DNA from 2 places in the Heliomicrobium gestii genome. Region 1 is predicted to be linked to the other one. Evidence: riboswitches for the same ligand, from Rfam matches in the RefSeq annotation. Region 1 holds a riboswitch; the other holds the start of a gene.
The links. Region 1 has a riboswitch for thiamine pyrophosphate ahead of thiC (phosphomethylpyrimidine synthase ThiC). Riboswitches for the same ligand answer to the same signal wherever they lie in the genome.

Region 1 (8,005 bases):
GGTGATCCAACAGCGGAAAGCCAACCGCCAGCGGATTTTGGACCATTTTGGGGCTACGCGGGAAGAATGGAACGACTGGCGCTGGCAATGCCGCCATGTGATCCGTGACGCCGGTCAGATGCAGGAACTGGTCGAACTCTCTGGCGAGGAGCGGGCGGCCATTGACAAGGCGTGCGCCGAAGGGATCGCCTTCGGGGTGACACCCTATTATGTCATGCTGATGGATCGCGAGCCCCACCGGCGCTTTGACCATGCCGTTCGCGCCCAGGTGATTCCGCCGGCGGACTATGTGGAAGCGATGGCGGCGGGGAGAGGGGATGCCGCCAAGAGATTTGATTATATGGGCGAGCGGGACACATCGCCGGAACGGCTGGTGACCCGTCGCTACCCCATGATCGCCATCTTGAAGCCTTTCAACACTTGCGCCCAGATCTGTGTCTATTGCCAGCGCAACTGGGAGATCGATGACGTCCTCTCGCCGAAGGCGGCGGCCAGTGAAGACAAGATGAACAAAGCCCTGGCCTGGTTCCGCCAGCATCCCGAAGTGGAAGAGGTGCTGATCACCGGCGGCGATCCCGGCATCATGTCCGATGGCGCGCTCAAGAGGCTGCTCGACGCCGTCAGCGCCTTCCGCCATATCCGGCGCATCCGCATCGGCACCCGGACGCCTGTCGTCCTGCCGATGCGCATCACCGACGCCTTTGCCGACCTGCTGGCATCGTACCGGCTGCCCGGGCGGCGGGAAGTGGTCGTCATGACCCATGTTGAACACCCCTATGAGGTGACGCCTGAGGCGGCTGAGGCCTTCCAGCGCTTGCGCCAGCGGGGGTTGCCCCTTTACAATCAGGCTGTCTTTACACTGGAAAACGCCCGGCGCTTCGAGATGGCGGCGCTGCGCCGTTTGTTGCGCCTGGTCGGCGTCGATCCCTACTACACCTTCAACACCAAGGGCAAAGAGGAGACGCGCGCCTACCGGGCGCCCATCGCCCGCCTGCTCCAGGAGCAGGCCGAGGAAGCGCGGCTGCTGCCCGGCCTTGCGCGATCTGATGAAGCTGTCTTCAACATCCCTCGCCTCGGGAAAAACTACCTGCGCGCCGGTCAGGATCACGAGGTGATCATGGTCGACCGCCAGGGCCGGCGGATCTACGAATTCTACCCCTGGGATATGCCGTCGGATCCCCAACCGTTTTTGTTTACCGACGTGGCTATCCTGGATTTTTTGCAGGAGATGGAACAGCGGGGCGAGGATCCGCAGGCATACCGGAGCATTTGGCATTATTATTGATCCGAATTGGAACCATCTGATCGGGGATGTTCAGGGGTGGCGTTGAAAGTCACTTGGACACAGGAAATGGCGTGCAAACGGGGGAGCCCGTTTGCACGCCATCTTTCTTTGCTTAAAAGGATTTTTCCTATTTTGCTTCCTGGTAGTGAGGGGTGGTCAATTCCTTCACATGCTCCTCGAAGAGCACCTTGTCGACAAAAACGGTCAGATGCCGGGTCAGGTCCAACTCGTAGGGCCGCTTCAGGGGGGCGCCGTCAGCGTCGTAGAGGAGGCGCACGACAGGCCGACTCTGAAAGGCCTTGTTCACGTCGACGACGACGCCGATGTCTCCCGTGTTCAGTTGCACTGTGCTTCCGATCGGGTAGATGGCGATATTCTGCAAAAAGATCTGAGATATGTTCGGGTCCAGTTCACGGCAACTGGCCGCCAGGATGATCTCGTGGGCCTGGTAGGGGAGGTAGCCCTTGCGGTAGACTCGATCGGCCACTAGGGCGTCGTACATATCGGCGATGGCGACGATGCGGGCGTATTCGTGGATCTCTTCCCCTTTGAGCTGGCGGGGGTATCCCGAGCCATCGAAGCGTTCCTGATGTTGGTAGGCCACATGGGCGGCCGCCAGGGAGAACTCGCATTGGTGACGGATGATCTCAAAGCCGTAGTCGCAGTGGCGGCGGATTTCAGCGTATTCCTCCGGCGTCAGCCGTCCGGGTTTGTTCAGGACCTCCAAGGGGATCAGCATTTTGCCGATGTCATGGAGGATAGCGCCGCAAGCCAGGTCGTACAGTTCGAGTTCGTTATATCCCATGGCGATGCCCGTCAATACGGACAGCACACAGACGTTGACAGAATGGCCGAAGGTGTAATCGTCAAAGGTGCGAATGTCAGCCACGTGGTACATGACATGACGGTTGCGCAGCACCTCGTCAATGATGTCAGAGGTGGCTGTCTTGACAGCCATCGGCTCTAAGCCTTTATCGGCGTGCAATTGGACGCGAGCGAAGGAGTGACGGATCGTCTGCACGGCGGCGAGCCGCACCTGCTCGCTGAGCACGTCGGGGACGGTTAGATCACCGATCACCTGATCCTTGATCAGGACTGCCGGTACACCCAACTCTTTCAGCCGCCGGATGAAGGGGGTGGAAAGAGTGATGCCGGCGCCAAGCAGGGTCCTTCCGTCAGCGCTGTAGATGCTGCGCGCCAGGATCATGCCCGGCTCAACGGATTCGATGGATACTTTTCTCAACCGGGCCGCCCCCTTTGCTAGTGGCATTGGTGCGCAACGGACGACAGGCCTCCATGCAAGCCTAGAGAAAGGCTCGGATAAAGACCTGAAAAAGCCGAGAAAAAGAGGCAAGAAAATTGAAGCGATTGGGCCATAAATCAGTTATAAATAATTCGCCTTCAAGAGACAAAAATCCTGCCCGTTTATTGGAGAAGGGATATTTCTATTCTTGTCGAATAGAACCAGCAGCAGGCAATCGGTAACTTCATAAGGTTTACCGCTAGGGGAGCCCGGACGATGCCCGGGCTGAGAGGGCGCCGGCGACAGCGGTGTCGACCCTTTGCACCTGATCTGGAGGAATGCCAGCGGAGGAAAGCGGATAACGCGAGTTTTTGGCGCGCGTATTCCCTTCCTGCATTCGGGAAGGGATTTCTTTATCCGTGCAGGGCAGAATCAAATGAGGAGGAGTATCGTCATGCAGTTAGGCAGAATCTATGGGACTCAGATGGAAAAGGCTCTGCGAGGGGAAGTTACACCGGAGATGGTCCAGGTGGCCGAGTCGGAAGGGTGGCAGCCGGAAGCCTTGATGGCGGAGATCGCCGCCGGGCGGATCGTCATTCCGGCCAACAATCGCCGTCCTCGCGCTTCCTATTGCGGCGTGGGCCGGGGCCTGCGAACGAAGGTTAACGCCAATATCGGCACGTCAAAGGGAACGTCGGGCATCGAATTTGAAAAACGCAAGCTCGACATCAGCATCGAGTGCGGCGCCGACGCCGTCATGGACCTGAGCACCGGCCCCGATATCGATGGCGTGCGCCGTGCGCTGATCGCTGATTGCCCCATCGCCTTCGGCACGGTGCCCATCTACCAGGCGACAGTGGAGGCCCAGGAATTGAAGGGCGCCATCATCAACATGACAGAAGAGGATATCCTGCGGGCTGTTCAAAAGCAGGCTGAAGATGGCGTCGATTTCATGACCATTCATTGCGGGCTGACGATGGAGGCGTTGGAACGGCTGCGCAAGCACCCGCGCATCACTGATATCGTCTCCCGCGGGGGCTCCTTCTTGACGGGCTGGATGATTCATCACCAGCGTCAAAACCCCTTCTACTCCCAGTTTGATCGCATCCTGGAGATCGCCAAGGAGTATGACATCACCCTGAGCCTTGGCGACGCGCTGCGGCCCGGCTGCATCGCCGACGCCACGGACCGGGGCCAGGTGCAGGAACTGATGGTTCTCGGCGAACTGGTCCAGCGCTGCCGCGCCGCCGGTGTGCAGGTGATCGTCGAGGGCCCCGGTCACGTGCCCATGGATCAGGTGGAGATGAACATTAAACTGCAGAAACGGCTCTGTGAAGAGGCGCCCTTCTATGTGCTCGGCCCCCTGGTCACCGACGTGGCGCCGGGGTATGATCACATCACCTCGGCCATCGGCGGGGCCATCGCTGCGGCGGCCGGCGCCGACTTCCTCTGCTATGTGACCCCGGCGGAACACCTGAGTCTCCCGACTGAGCAGGATGTCCGCCAGGGCGTCATCGCCTCCCGCATCGCCGGTCATGCCGCTGACCTGGCGAAGGGGATCAAGGGCGCCATGGATTGGGACAAAGCCATGGGCAAGGCCCGCAAGGATCTTGACTGGGGCGAACAGCGCCGCTTGTCGATGGATCCGACGGCCTTTGACAAACATCCCCATACGCGTGATAAGACCGGCTGTTCCATGTGTGGTCCCTACTGCGCCATGCGCATCGTCAGCGATTATCTGGGCAGACCGGCAGGCTCCTGCTAACCGTTCCTGCAGGGGTCAGTGAAAAAGGGTCACACTGCAGGGGGGAGAGCGCTTCTTCAGGGTGTCCTGTCGCCATGGGGGAATCGTTCCAGAGGAGGAATCGCGATGAGGGACTGGGTTGGGAGTTGCCTCGCCGAAAAACTGGCGATCATGCGGGAGAGACGCCCGCTCATCCACCACTTGACGAACTACGTGACGATGAATGACTGCGCGAATATGGTGTTGGCGACGGGGGCTTCGCCGGTGATGGCCCATGCGCCGGAAGAGGTGGCCGAGATGGCCGCCATTGCCGGCGCGCTCGTCCTCAACGTGGGCACATTGACCCTCCCCTGGATTGAATCGATGATGATCGCCGGCAAGGCAGCCAATCAGGCCAGTGTGCCGGTCATCCTCGACCCGGTGGGGGCCGGCGCGACAGGGCTGCGCACCGAATCGTGCCGGCGCATCCTGGAAGCGGTTAAGGTATCCGTCATCCGAGCCAATGCGGCGGAAGCGGCGGTATTGGCCGGATTGGATGGGGAAGTGAAGGGCGTCGATGCGGTGAGCGGCGATGCCTGCGCCGCCGCTCGGGCGTTAGCTCGGCGCTTCGGCGTCGTGGCCGCGGTGACCGGTGTCGTCGATTACGTTTCGGATGGACGACAGACGATGAAGATCGAAAACGGCGACGCCTGGATGGCCCGCCTGACGGGAACCGGCTGCATGGCTTCATCGGTGACAGGTTGCTTCTGCGCCGTCGAAAAAGATCCCCTTGTAGCGGCGACGGCCGCACTGGCCTTCTACGGCGCAGCCGGAGAGATCGCTGCCGGACGGTCGTCTCTCGAGGAGGCCGGGCCGACCTGGCCGGCGCCACGGGGGCCGATGACCTTCAAAACGGCCTTTTTTGACGCTGTATACCGGCTCGCTGGGGAGCGGGCGGCGCAACTGGCTCGGGTTGAAGCCATTGGCATGGTTGAATAGAAAGAGATGGAGGGACGAGCCCGTGCCGGAACAAGCCGGAGGGTCGGTTTTTCATAGGGATGTCCCGTGGATTTATCTGGTGACAGACCGGCGCGCCTGTGGCGGCCGGTCCTTTTTCCATACGGTCGAGGCGGCGCTGCGTGGCGGGGTGAACATCGTTCAGTACCGGGAAAAGGCGGCCGGAACGGGGCAAATGGTCGAAGAGGCGCAGGCGATCCATGATCTGTGCCGCCGTTACGGCGCTCTTTTCGTCGTCAATGATCGGATCGATGTGGCGATGGCGGTCAACGCCCCGGCGGTCCACCTCGGGCAGGAGGACATGCCCTTGGCGATGGCCCGGCGAATCCTCGGGGCTGATGTCTGCATCGGCATTTCAGCGTCATCGGTGGAAGAAGCCATCGCCGCCGAACAGGCCGGAGCGGACTACGTCGGCGCCAGCGCCGTGTTTACGACGCCGACGAAAGCAGAGGCGCCGGGGATCGGCCTGGAGGGATTGGCTGCGATTTGCCGGGCAATCTCCATCCCTGTTGTCGGCATTGGCGGCCTTCATGCTGGCAACGCCGCTGCGGTGGTGGCGGCAGGCGGTCGCGGTGTGGCTGTTGTTTCGGCGATCATGAGCGCCGGCGATCCGGAACAGGCGGCACGAGGGATTGCCGCGGAAGTGGCCCGGACGGGGAGCACGGAGGCGAGCCAGTGAACAGGCAAAAAGAGGGCACCCCTCTGGCGTCGGTTGGCGAGTTTGGCTTGATCGAACGGTTGGCCCGGGCCTGGCAGTCTGCCGCTGCCGGTTCGCCGGATGACAGCCGGGGCGGGGGGCTTGGGTGTCTCACGTCGGCAATAGCATCCCCCCGATTGCGCTGGGGGATCGGCGACGACGCGGCCGTGATCGACGGGCTCGCGGGGAAGTCCCTTTTGGTCACGACAGACATGCTTGTCGAGGGCGTCCACTTCCTCTGGTCGCCGGAGCGGCGGCGTCTGCTCGGCCGTAAGGCCCTGACCGTCAACATCAGCGATATCGCCGCCATGGGGGGGATTCCGGCGTGGGCCTTTCTCTCCATCGGCGTTCCCGCCGGCGCGGCTGTGGAGGACGTGGAAGAGGTCTACGCCGGCATGGGAGAGGTGGCTGCTCGTTACGGCGTCGTCTTGGCTGGTGGCGATACGGTTCGCTCCGACAAGTGGGTGCTCAACGTCACCCTGCTCGGATTGGCGGTTAAAGGGCCCATCGGTCGAGGGGGAGGAGCGCCGGGGGACTTGATACTCGTGACCGGTTCTGTCGGCGACTCGGCGGCGGGGCTGCATCTGCTGCTTTCTGCGGGAAGGGAGAAAGCGGGAACCGGTATGGCGGCGGTCAGTGAAGCCGACCGGAAGCTCCTGCTGTCGAGGCACCTTGATCCGACGCCTCGGGTGGCAGAAGCGATGGCCCTCGTCGAGCATGGCGGGGTGACGGCGATGATGGATGTGAGCGACGGCGTGAGCAGCGAGGTCCACCACCTTTGCCGGAACTCGGTCTGTGGCGCGCGAATCGATGTGGCGGCGTTGCCGATCCACCCGGCGACGCGGCGACTGGCCGAAGCGACCGGGCAAGACCTGTTGGCATGGGCGCTCACCGGCGGCGAGGATTACGAGTTGATCTTTACTGCGCCGCCGGAGCAGGTTCCCGGACTGATCGCGCAAGTGCGCCAAGACGCGGGAACCGATGTGACGGTGATCGGTCGACTGACCGAACAGGCCGAGGGGATCATGGCCGTCTATCCTCCCGAAACGGACAGGAACGTCGTTCCGTTGGCGGCGAAAGGGTACAATCATTTTCGATAGCCTGTATACCGGGCTAGTGAACAGGAGCGAGCATCATGTTGCCCAAGGTGTTGACGATCGCCGGCTCCGATCCGAGCGGTGGCGCCGGTATTCAGGCGGATCTCAAGGTCTTGGCGCAGTTTGGCGTCTACGGCGGCGCTGCCGTCACGGCGCTGACGCGCCAGACGAGCGCCGGCGTGCTGGGTCTTTTCCCGTTGCCTGCCCAATGGGTGCTCGAACAGATCCGCGATGTCCTGTGGGATCTCCGACCGGCCGTGGTCAAGACAGGCATGCTGCAGCAGCCCGCCGTGATCAGCGGGCTCGGGCGCCTGTGGGGCGACTATGTCCGGGAAGGCGCCGCGCCCGCCCTGGTCGTCGATCCGGTTCTCAGTTCCGGCACCGGTGTCAATCTGTTGGTCGGTGGCGGGCTGGAGGCTTTCCGGGACGATCTGCTGCCCATCACCACCGTGCTGACCCCGAACGTGCCGGAAGCGGAGGCACTTTCGGGCATGCCCATTCGCGGCATAGAGGACATGGCGGCGGCGGCGGAAGGGCTGCTTCAGTATGGGCCGACATGGGTGTTGCTTAAGGGCGGTCACCTGCCTGAACTGGCGGATGACCGGATCGTCGATCTGTTGATCAGCCGGGAGGAGCGACACTGGATCTGGGGAAAACGGACGCCGGGCGCCGATCTGCATGGCACCGGCTGCACCCTGGCATCGGCGCTGGCTGCCGGCCTCGCCCACGGTTTTTCTGTGCCGGAAGCGGCTACGAAGGCCGTCGAATGGCTGCGCCAACGGATCGGCGCTCCCCTTTTCGTCGGGCAAGGCCGGGGCGTCGTGTGCCAAAAGAACGCGCAAAGAGACTAAAAAAGCATGACCCGGAACAATGGGAGATCCCTTGTTCCGGGTCATTTTCGTGACAGGTTGTCCGGGCTATTTTGGACAGTCGCGTGTTTGCC
Region 2 (8,005 bases), on a different contig from region 1:
CCTCGTCGTCCTCATGTCTGTCACGGCCCTGGCGGTCTTCATCATCCCATCCTACGATCTGCTGTACGGCATCCGGCTCCTGCGCCTGCTCTTTGTCCTCGCCGCTTCCTTATGGGGCCTTTTCGGCATCGCCCTCACGACGACGATCCTGGCCTTTCACCTGGTCACCTTGAAATCCCTCGGCGTACCGCTGCTCTCTCCCGTCGTCCCGGCCCGTTCTCACGGCGATGATGTCATCCTGCGACCACCCATTTTCAGCCAGTCCCAACGGCCTGCTGAAAATCGCCCCGTCGATAAAACCCGCCAATCGCCCCTGCAACGGGACTGGAATCCGGCGGCCCGTGTTCGCGTCAAGGAAAAGGGGCCGCCAAAGGCTTCCCCCAAGCCAGGCGGTTCATCATGAAACAGGCCGATCACATCGGTGTCGTCGAGGCCATTTTCCTGCTCTGGGTGATCCTCGACACCAACATTTTTCTTGGCCTCCCCCGCTATTTCGCCGCCAGCGGAGAGAGCGCCATGTACCTGCTTCCTTTATTCTGTTACCTCTTTCTGTCGCCGATCCTGTGGATGATCATCCGGCTGCGCGCCTACCATCCGCAACTGATCTTCACAGAAATACCGGGCAAACTCTGGGGCCAGTGGGCATCGACGCTGTTGGCGTGGTTTGTGGCGATTTTCTTCGCCTTTTCCACCGGCAACTACCTGCGCCAGTTCGTATCCCTGATCAACGACGCCATCCTTCCCCTGTCACCGGCGTCGTACCTGATCATCCCCTTTGTCTTCGCGATCGCCTTCGGCGCGTACCATGGCGCAGAATCGATCAGCCGGGCCAATTACCTGCTCCTGCCCATCACCCTGGGCGGATACCTGCTTTTGCTGGGAAGCGCTTACATCATCGGGGAACCCTCTTTCGCCACCCCTTTTTTCGGTCCCGGCCTGGATCGACTGTTCTGGGGCGGGCTGTACCGGGTGCCCTATTTTCTCGAAATCGTCATCCTGACGGTCCTCTTTCCCCACTTCCGCAGCAACAAACAGTTCCGGCAGGTGATCTGGTACGGAACCTTTCTCAATGTCTTATTGCTCGCTCTCGGTCTTCTGGCCTATGCGTTGAACTTCCCCCCTACAAACACGCAAAACGTCGGTTTTCCGCTCTTTCAGTTGTCCCGCAACATCTATTTCGGCCGCTACCTGCAGCGCGTCGAGGCGCTGTTCACCTTCATCTGGGTGATCATGTCCATATTTAAAATGTCGCTCTCCCTTTACGCCGGTTCAATCGCCTTTGCTCGGGGGATCGGAGCGCCCTTCTACCAACCCTATGTGCCGCCCATGGCCGTATTGACAGTGGTCTTCTGCTTCCTGGCGCCCAACTACCTGACCGCCCTCGAGTGGGAATGGGGGATTCTTCGCTACGCCTCCACCGTCCCTTTTGTCGCCTTTCTCTCGCTGTTGCTGGTCGCAAGCTACTGGCAGGCGCAAAAAAAAAGCGCCGCCCCAAGGGGGAGGACGCCATCGACACCCTGAGCAACATGCCGAAAAAGAAACGACTGCCGGTTGTGATCGCTATCCTCCTCTGCGGCCTCATCCTGCCCGGTTGCTGGGACAAACGGGAACTGGATCAGTACGCCTTCGTTCTCTCCATGGGCGTCGACTTGGGGCCCCAGGAGGAGATCGAACTGACTGTCCGCATCTCCATCCCTTCATCCTTGACGGCACAAGCGGGGCGCGGCGGCGTATCATCGCCTGCTGAAGTCTCCAAGGTGATCACCGCCACCGGTCGAACCATACCGGAAGCCATGTCCCACCTCGACAGTCAAGTCGAACGTCAGGTGTCTTACATGCACTGCCGGACCGTCCTGCTGGGCGAAAAGATCGCACAGCACGGAATCGTGCCCTATCTTGACGTGTTTAACCGTTACCGCGAGTTTCGGCGGGCGCTCTTCGTCTTTATCGTCAAAGACGTGGCCGTCCGGGATATTTTCATGAATACGACGCCTGTGCTGGAAACAAACGTAGCGCGCTACCTGGAGAGCATCGCCACTTCAGAAGAACGAACCGATTACGCCCCCGTCACCCGCCTGCTCGATATCAACCGGACGATTGAAGAATACCATGTGGACACGGTCATCTCGGTCTTTGCGCTCAATGATCAGATTCTTAAGGAAAAGCCGGACTCTAAAGTGAAGCCGCGGCCTACGCCGGAGTTCAGAAAGGATGGCACGGAAACGCCAGGCGTTGAACCGGAAACATCTGCCGGCCATTTGCACCGTTCCGGCGGCAACCCCCTGGAATACATCGGTTCGGCTGTTTTTATTGGCGGGAAACTGGTTACGTATATGGATGGCGCAGAAAATCGCATCTGGTCGATGCTGATCGGGAGATACAACACCGGCCTTTGGACGTTCCCCGATCCCCATCAACCAGGCAAATACGTTTCCATGCGGCTGAATCACGGCGATCCTCTCCGGGTCACTGTCGACGATTCCGTCCACCCCATACGCATCGAAGTGAAAGTTGAACTGGATGGAACCATCGTGGAAATCAGCAGCCGTAAGCCCTACGCGACACCGGAAGGGTTTCGTGATATGGAGGCGTTCATCAATCGAGAACTGAACAGCCAGGCTATTCGACTGGTCAAGCGGATGCAGAAGATCCCGGCCGATCCCTTTCAATTCGTCCGCACGCTGCGCATGCGCACCCTGACCACTGGGGAGTACTGGAACATCCCCTGGCGTGAATGGTTTCGCGACGCTGAATTCATCGCGGACATCCACGTCCATGTGCGCCGTCCCGGCTATCAGGTTCAGCCGGACGAACCACTCAAACAAGAGGAGCATCTGGTACGATGACCAAAAGCCAAGCATTCGGCATGCTGATCGTGATCGCCATCTGCATCTATACGGTCAATTACGGCCGTTGGCTCCAGCAGCGCGGCTATACCGGCGCCGCCTGGTCCAGCTATCTGCTGGCCGCCGTCGCCTTCCTGGCGCCCCTCGTCTATATATGGATGCGGGCGATGCGAGACTGAGCGGCCTGGACCGCGACGGCTAGACTGGACACGGGGGAATTGCGCCGCCTGCTGTGCCGCCTCGTTTTATCCCTGCCGGTTGAAAGCCGTCATTCCGGTGAGCGCCGTCACGAAGGCAAAGGCGCCCAAGGCCGCCACATCGACGGCAAGGCTGTGGTGAAGCATCACCGCCGCCTCGGGGATGCCCCGGTAGATGACGTTTCTGAGCGCGTCGACGCCATAGGTGAGCGGGTCGACGCGCATGAGCCACTGCAACCACAGGGGGGCGCTCTGCATGGGATACATGGCGCCGCTCAAGAAAAACATGGGCATCGTCAGGAAGTTGGAGATCAATTGAAATCCCTGCATCGACTCCATCCGTCCGGCGATGGAGATCCCCAAGAGCCCGATGGCAAAGCCGATCAGGGCGCAAAGGGGCAAGACGAGCAGCGCCGTGCCGATGGTGATGGGCACGCCGGCCAGCGGCGAGAGGCACAAAAGGACGAGGCCCTGGAAGCAGACGATGGTCCCGATGCCGAGGGCCTTGCCGACGGAGATGGCCCAGCGGGGAACCGGCGCGACGAGGATCTCTTTTAAGAAGCCAAACTCACGGTCCCAGATGATCGAGATGCCTGAGGACATGGATGTAAATAGGACCGACATGGCGATAATGCCGGGGTAGATGAAGGTCATGTAGTTCACATCGTCAGCGCCTGGGGTGACGCGAAATCGCATCGATGCGGCGATGCCCGTGCCGACAAAGGTGAGATAAAAGGTGGGTTGGAGGATCATGCCGGCCCACTGGCTTTTTTCGCGGATGAACCGGATCAGTTCGCGGTACCAGATGACATAGATCGTCTTCAGCACATTTTCCAATGATGACACCCTCTTCTGCATTGATGACCTTCTGATTTCATTTCCGCTTCTGCCGGTGAAACCGCCCTTTCCTTCGATTGCCCTTCCAGCCGCTTTTCGTTAGTATAGGATTAGCACAGTAATAATGAACGCGCCGAAAAGGGCAGGATGACCGAAGGGGCATGTGTTATGGATAATATTATCACTGTCGAACACTTAGTCAAACGGTACAACGATTTTCCCGCTGTCAACGACATCTCCTTCGCGGTGAAGCCTGGCGAGATTTTCGGGTTTCTCGGCCCCAACGGCGCCGGCAAGTCGACGACCATCAAGATCCTCTGCACCTTGCTCTCGATCACCTCAGGCCGGGCCGTCTTGAACGGCTTTGACGTGGAAAAGGATCCCTTGAAGGTGCGTCAGTCGATCGGTCTGGTCTTTCAGGATTTTTCCCTCGATGACCGCCTAACGGCCATGGAAAACCTCTACTTTCACGGGATGCTGTACAACGTGCCCCGGCGTCTCTTGCAGGAGCGGATGGATGCCGTTCTGGAAATGGTTCAACTGACCGACCGTAAAAAGGATCTGGTGAAGAAATACTCCGGCGGGATGAAACGCCGGTTGGAGATCGCCCGGGGCCTCCTCCACTACCCAAAGGTGTTGTTCTTAGACGAGCCGACCATCGGCCTTGATCCCCAGACCCGCACCGCCATCTGGGAACATATCCTGCACCTTCGACACAGCCTAGGGCTCTGCATCTTCCTGACGACCCACTACATGGATGAGGCGGAGCACTGCGACCGCATCGCCGTCATCGACCATGGCCGGATCATCGCCCTCGATACGCCGACAAATCTGAAGAAAACGACCGTCGGCGGCGACCGGATCACGCTGACCGCTGACGACAATGAATTTATGGCGGAGGAATTGAAAAACCGCTTCGGTATGGAAGCGGTGCTTTCGGACGATACGTTGAGTTTTCAGGTGGAACAGGGCGACGCTTTCATCCCGCGCTTTCTCAGCGCATTTCCCAACCAGGTGAAGGCGATCCGCCTCCATGAGCCCACCTTGGATGATGTCTTTTTATCCCTGACAGGGCGCGGGATACGGGATGATCTTTTGAGCGATGGGGAGCGGTTTCGGCAGAGGAGGTTGAGGAGGAGACGATAGAAAGGAAAAACCTTCTAAAACCCGCTTGCTCCTGCCGGTTTTTCGGCGTATAATCTATGTCGTCACCATCGAATTCACTGCACAACAATTTCACAATCCACACCTTGCTAGGGGTGCCGTCGCACGGCTGAGAGAGAAGGTCCCTTCTCAACCCTTTGAACCTGACCTGGGTCATACCAGCGGAGGGAAGCAATCGGAAGCGCCCATTTTTTCGCTTTCTGAACGGCTTGCCCTTTGCGGCAAGCCCTTTTGTTTTTCCCCTTCTTCAGCGTTTGCCCTTCAGCGTTACCCTTTACGTCAACCCGCTGTCATTGCGGAAAGGAGTGCCTCCATGCGCGCTACTGTCAACGGCGCCCCGGTGGAATTGCCGGGCGTCACCCCCTTGCTCGCCTTTCTGGCCGAGCGCAAACTGAACCCTGCCGTCGTCGTCATCGAGCACAACGGCCAGATCCTGCACCGGGATCGCTGGCCCGACACCTGCATCAGCGACGGCGACACCCTGGAAATCCTGTCATTCGTAGGAGGAGGTTGAACCATGGATCGACTGGTCATCGGCGGCCGGGAACTGAAGAGCCGCCTGTTCATCGGCAGCGGCAAGTTTGCCGACGAAAGCATCATCGGCGACATCGTCGCCCAGACGGGTGTGGAGATCGTCACCGTCGCCCTGCGGCGCGTCAGCCTCTCCGGCGACGGCGACAACATCCTTCGCTGCATCCCCAAGGAGTGTGTCCTGCTGCCCAACACCTCAGGCGCCCGGACGGCCGAAGAAGCCATCCGCATCGCCCGCCTGGCCCGCGCCGCCGGATGCGGCGACTGGGTGAAGATTGAAGTCATCTCCGACAACAAATACCTGTTGCCCGACAACAACGAGACGATCAAAGCGACCCGCGTCCTCGCGGAAGAGGGCTTTGTCGTCCTTCCCTACATGCACCCCGACCTCTATGCCGCCAAGGAACTGGAGCGGGCCGGCGCCGCCGCCGTCATGCCCCTGGGCGCGCCCATCGGCACAAACCGGGGCTTGAAGACGAAGGAGATCGTCCGCATCCTCATCGAGGAGTGCCGCGTCCCCGTCATCGTCGACGCCGGCATCGGCAAGCCCTCCGAAGCCGCCGAAGCCATGGAGATGGGCGCTGCCGCCTGCCTCGTCAACACAGCCATCGCCACCGCCGGCAACCCCCTCGTCATGGCGCGCGCCTTCAGCCAGGCTGTCGAAGCCGGTCGTCTCGCCTACCTGGCCCAGCCGGGCGAAACCACCGAGTACGCCCGGGCCAGCTCGCCGCTGACAGGCTTTTTGAGGAGTTAGGCCCATGCACTCTTTTTATGAACAGATCGAAGCCTATGAGGGCTTTGACTTTGCCCGATTTCTGGAGGGCGTCTCCCTCCGCCAGGTCGATGGCGTCTTGAATAAAGACTACCTCTCGCCCCATGACTTCCTGGCCCTTCTATCCCCCGCCGCCGCAGAGCGGTTGGAGGCGATGGCTCAAAAAGCCCATCGCCTGACGCGGCAGCACTTCGGCCGCGTCATCCAACTCTACACGCCCATCTACCTGGCCAACTACTGTGTCAACCGCTGTGTCTACTGCAACTTCAACCACCGCAACGACATCGAGCGGCGGCAACTGACAACGGCGGAGATCGAAGGGGAGGCCGAAGCCATCGCCGCCACCGGGCTGCGACAGATCCTCCTGCTCACCGGCGAAAAGCCGGGCAAGGACGCCCTCGATTACCTGATCAACGCCGTGGAGATCGTCCGAAACCACTTCACCGCCGTCGGGATCGAGGTCAACCCCATGGATGTGGCGGCCTACTGCCGTCTGGCCGAAGCCGGTGTGGACAGCCTGACCATCTACCATGAAACGTATGATCGCGCCGTCTACGACCGGCTCCACCCGGCCGGGCCGAAAAAAGACTACCGCTGGCGCCTCGACGCGCCGGAGCGAGGCTGCCAGGCCGGCTTCCGGGCCGTCAACATCGGCGCTCTGCTCGGCTTAAACCACTGGCCCTCAGAAGCCTTCTTCACAGGCCTACATGCCAGTTACCTTCAAAACAAATACCTGGGCGCAGAGATCGGCATCGCCGTCCCCCGCATCAAGGCCGGCCCCGGCGCCTACCAGCCGGAATCACCCGTCTTTGATCAGGACCTAGTCCAGATCCTGCTCGCCTTCCGCCTCTTCATGCCCCGCGCCGGCATCAGCCTGTCGACGCGGGAGCCGGCGGAACTGCGCGATCACCTGCTCCCCCTCGGCATCACCCGCATGTCCGCCGGTTCTGTCACTGCCGTCGGCGGTCACATCGACGAAAACGCCGACGACGGCCAGTTCCGCGTCTCTGACGAGCGATCCGTCGACGCGGTGCGCGAGATGCTGATCGCCAAGGGGTATCAGCCGGTTCACCAGGATTGGCACCGGCTGGCTTGAGGACCCATCGGCCTCTGTTTCTGTCCGCCAGTAACCATTCGCTATCCACCATCGGCGAACGGGTATCACCGTTCAACCAAGAAGAAAGGGACACTCTGCACAAGGGTGTCCCTTTCTTCTTGCCCGCTTCTCCTATTTCCGAGTTCAAGCAATCCTTGAAGGATTCAAGCACTTTTTCCCCATCTTCGCATTACACTAAAACAGATTACTATATATTACCTTTTTCATCCCCTATCTACACCCCACGCTTAGCACGCGCATGATCGTTGGCTATTCTTTTGCCTCCCCTCTTTGTCTCTGCTTAAAGACGCCCGAACACGGAGGTGAAGCGATGGAAACACTGCCCGCTTCAACGGGATTCATCGTCGACCAGGAGTACCTTTCCACCGTTCTCTTCGTCCTGATCACCACCACAGTGGAACTCGTCAAGTACATGATGAAACGGCAGTCGGAAAAGTTCAAAGTGCTCCTCCCCTTTGTCCTATTAGGAGCAGGGTTTCTCTGGGGAGGTCTGTACGGACTCTGGATGAAAGAAGCTTTATCATGGAGCAACTTCAAACAC

Region 2: another riboswitch for thiamine pyrophosphate. It lies ahead of thiS (sulfur carrier protein ThiS); the one in region 1 lies ahead of thiC (phosphomethylpyrimidine synthase ThiC).

The regions. Positions count from the first base shown of each region.
Region 1 is NZ_WXEX01000007.1:132,135-140,139, reverse strand. It holds gene GTO89_RS09940 (KamA family radical SAM protein) at 1-1,285, shown strand, start outside; gene GTO89_RS09935 (HD-GYP domain-containing protein) at 1,413-2,528, opposite strand; TPP riboswitch at 2,780-2,898, shown strand; gene thiC (phosphomethylpyrimidine synthase ThiC) at 2,983-4,293, shown strand; gene thiM (hydroxyethylthiazole kinase) at 4,399-5,250, shown strand; gene thiE (thiamine phosphate synthase) at 5,273-5,947, shown strand; gene thiL (thiamine-phosphate kinase) at 5,944-7,065, shown strand; gene thiD (bifunctional hydroxymethylpyrimidine kinase/phosphomethylpyrimidine kinase) at 7,101-7,913, shown strand; gene GTO89_RS09905 (hypothetical protein) at 7,980-8,005, opposite strand, start outside.
Region 2 is NZ_WXEX01000011.1:101,878-109,882, forward strand. It holds gene GTO89_RS13025 (spore germination protein) at 1-403, shown strand, start outside; gene GTO89_RS17430 (GerAB/ArcD/ProY family transporter) at 400-1,521, shown strand; gene GTO89_RS13035 (Ger(x)C family spore germination protein) at 1,527-2,846, shown strand; gene GTO89_RS13040 (hypothetical protein) at 2,843-3,025, shown strand; gene GTO89_RS13045 (ABC transporter permease) at 3,092-3,901, opposite strand; gene GTO89_RS13050 (ATP-binding cassette domain-containing protein) at 4,049-5,026, shown strand; TPP riboswitch at 5,126-5,231, shown strand; gene thiS (sulfur carrier protein ThiS) at 5,358-5,558, shown strand; gene GTO89_RS13060 (thiazole synthase) at 5,562-6,329, shown strand; gene thiH (2-iminoacetate synthase ThiH) at 6,334-7,443, shown strand; gene GTO89_RS13070 (hypothetical protein) at 7,775-8,005, shown strand, end outside.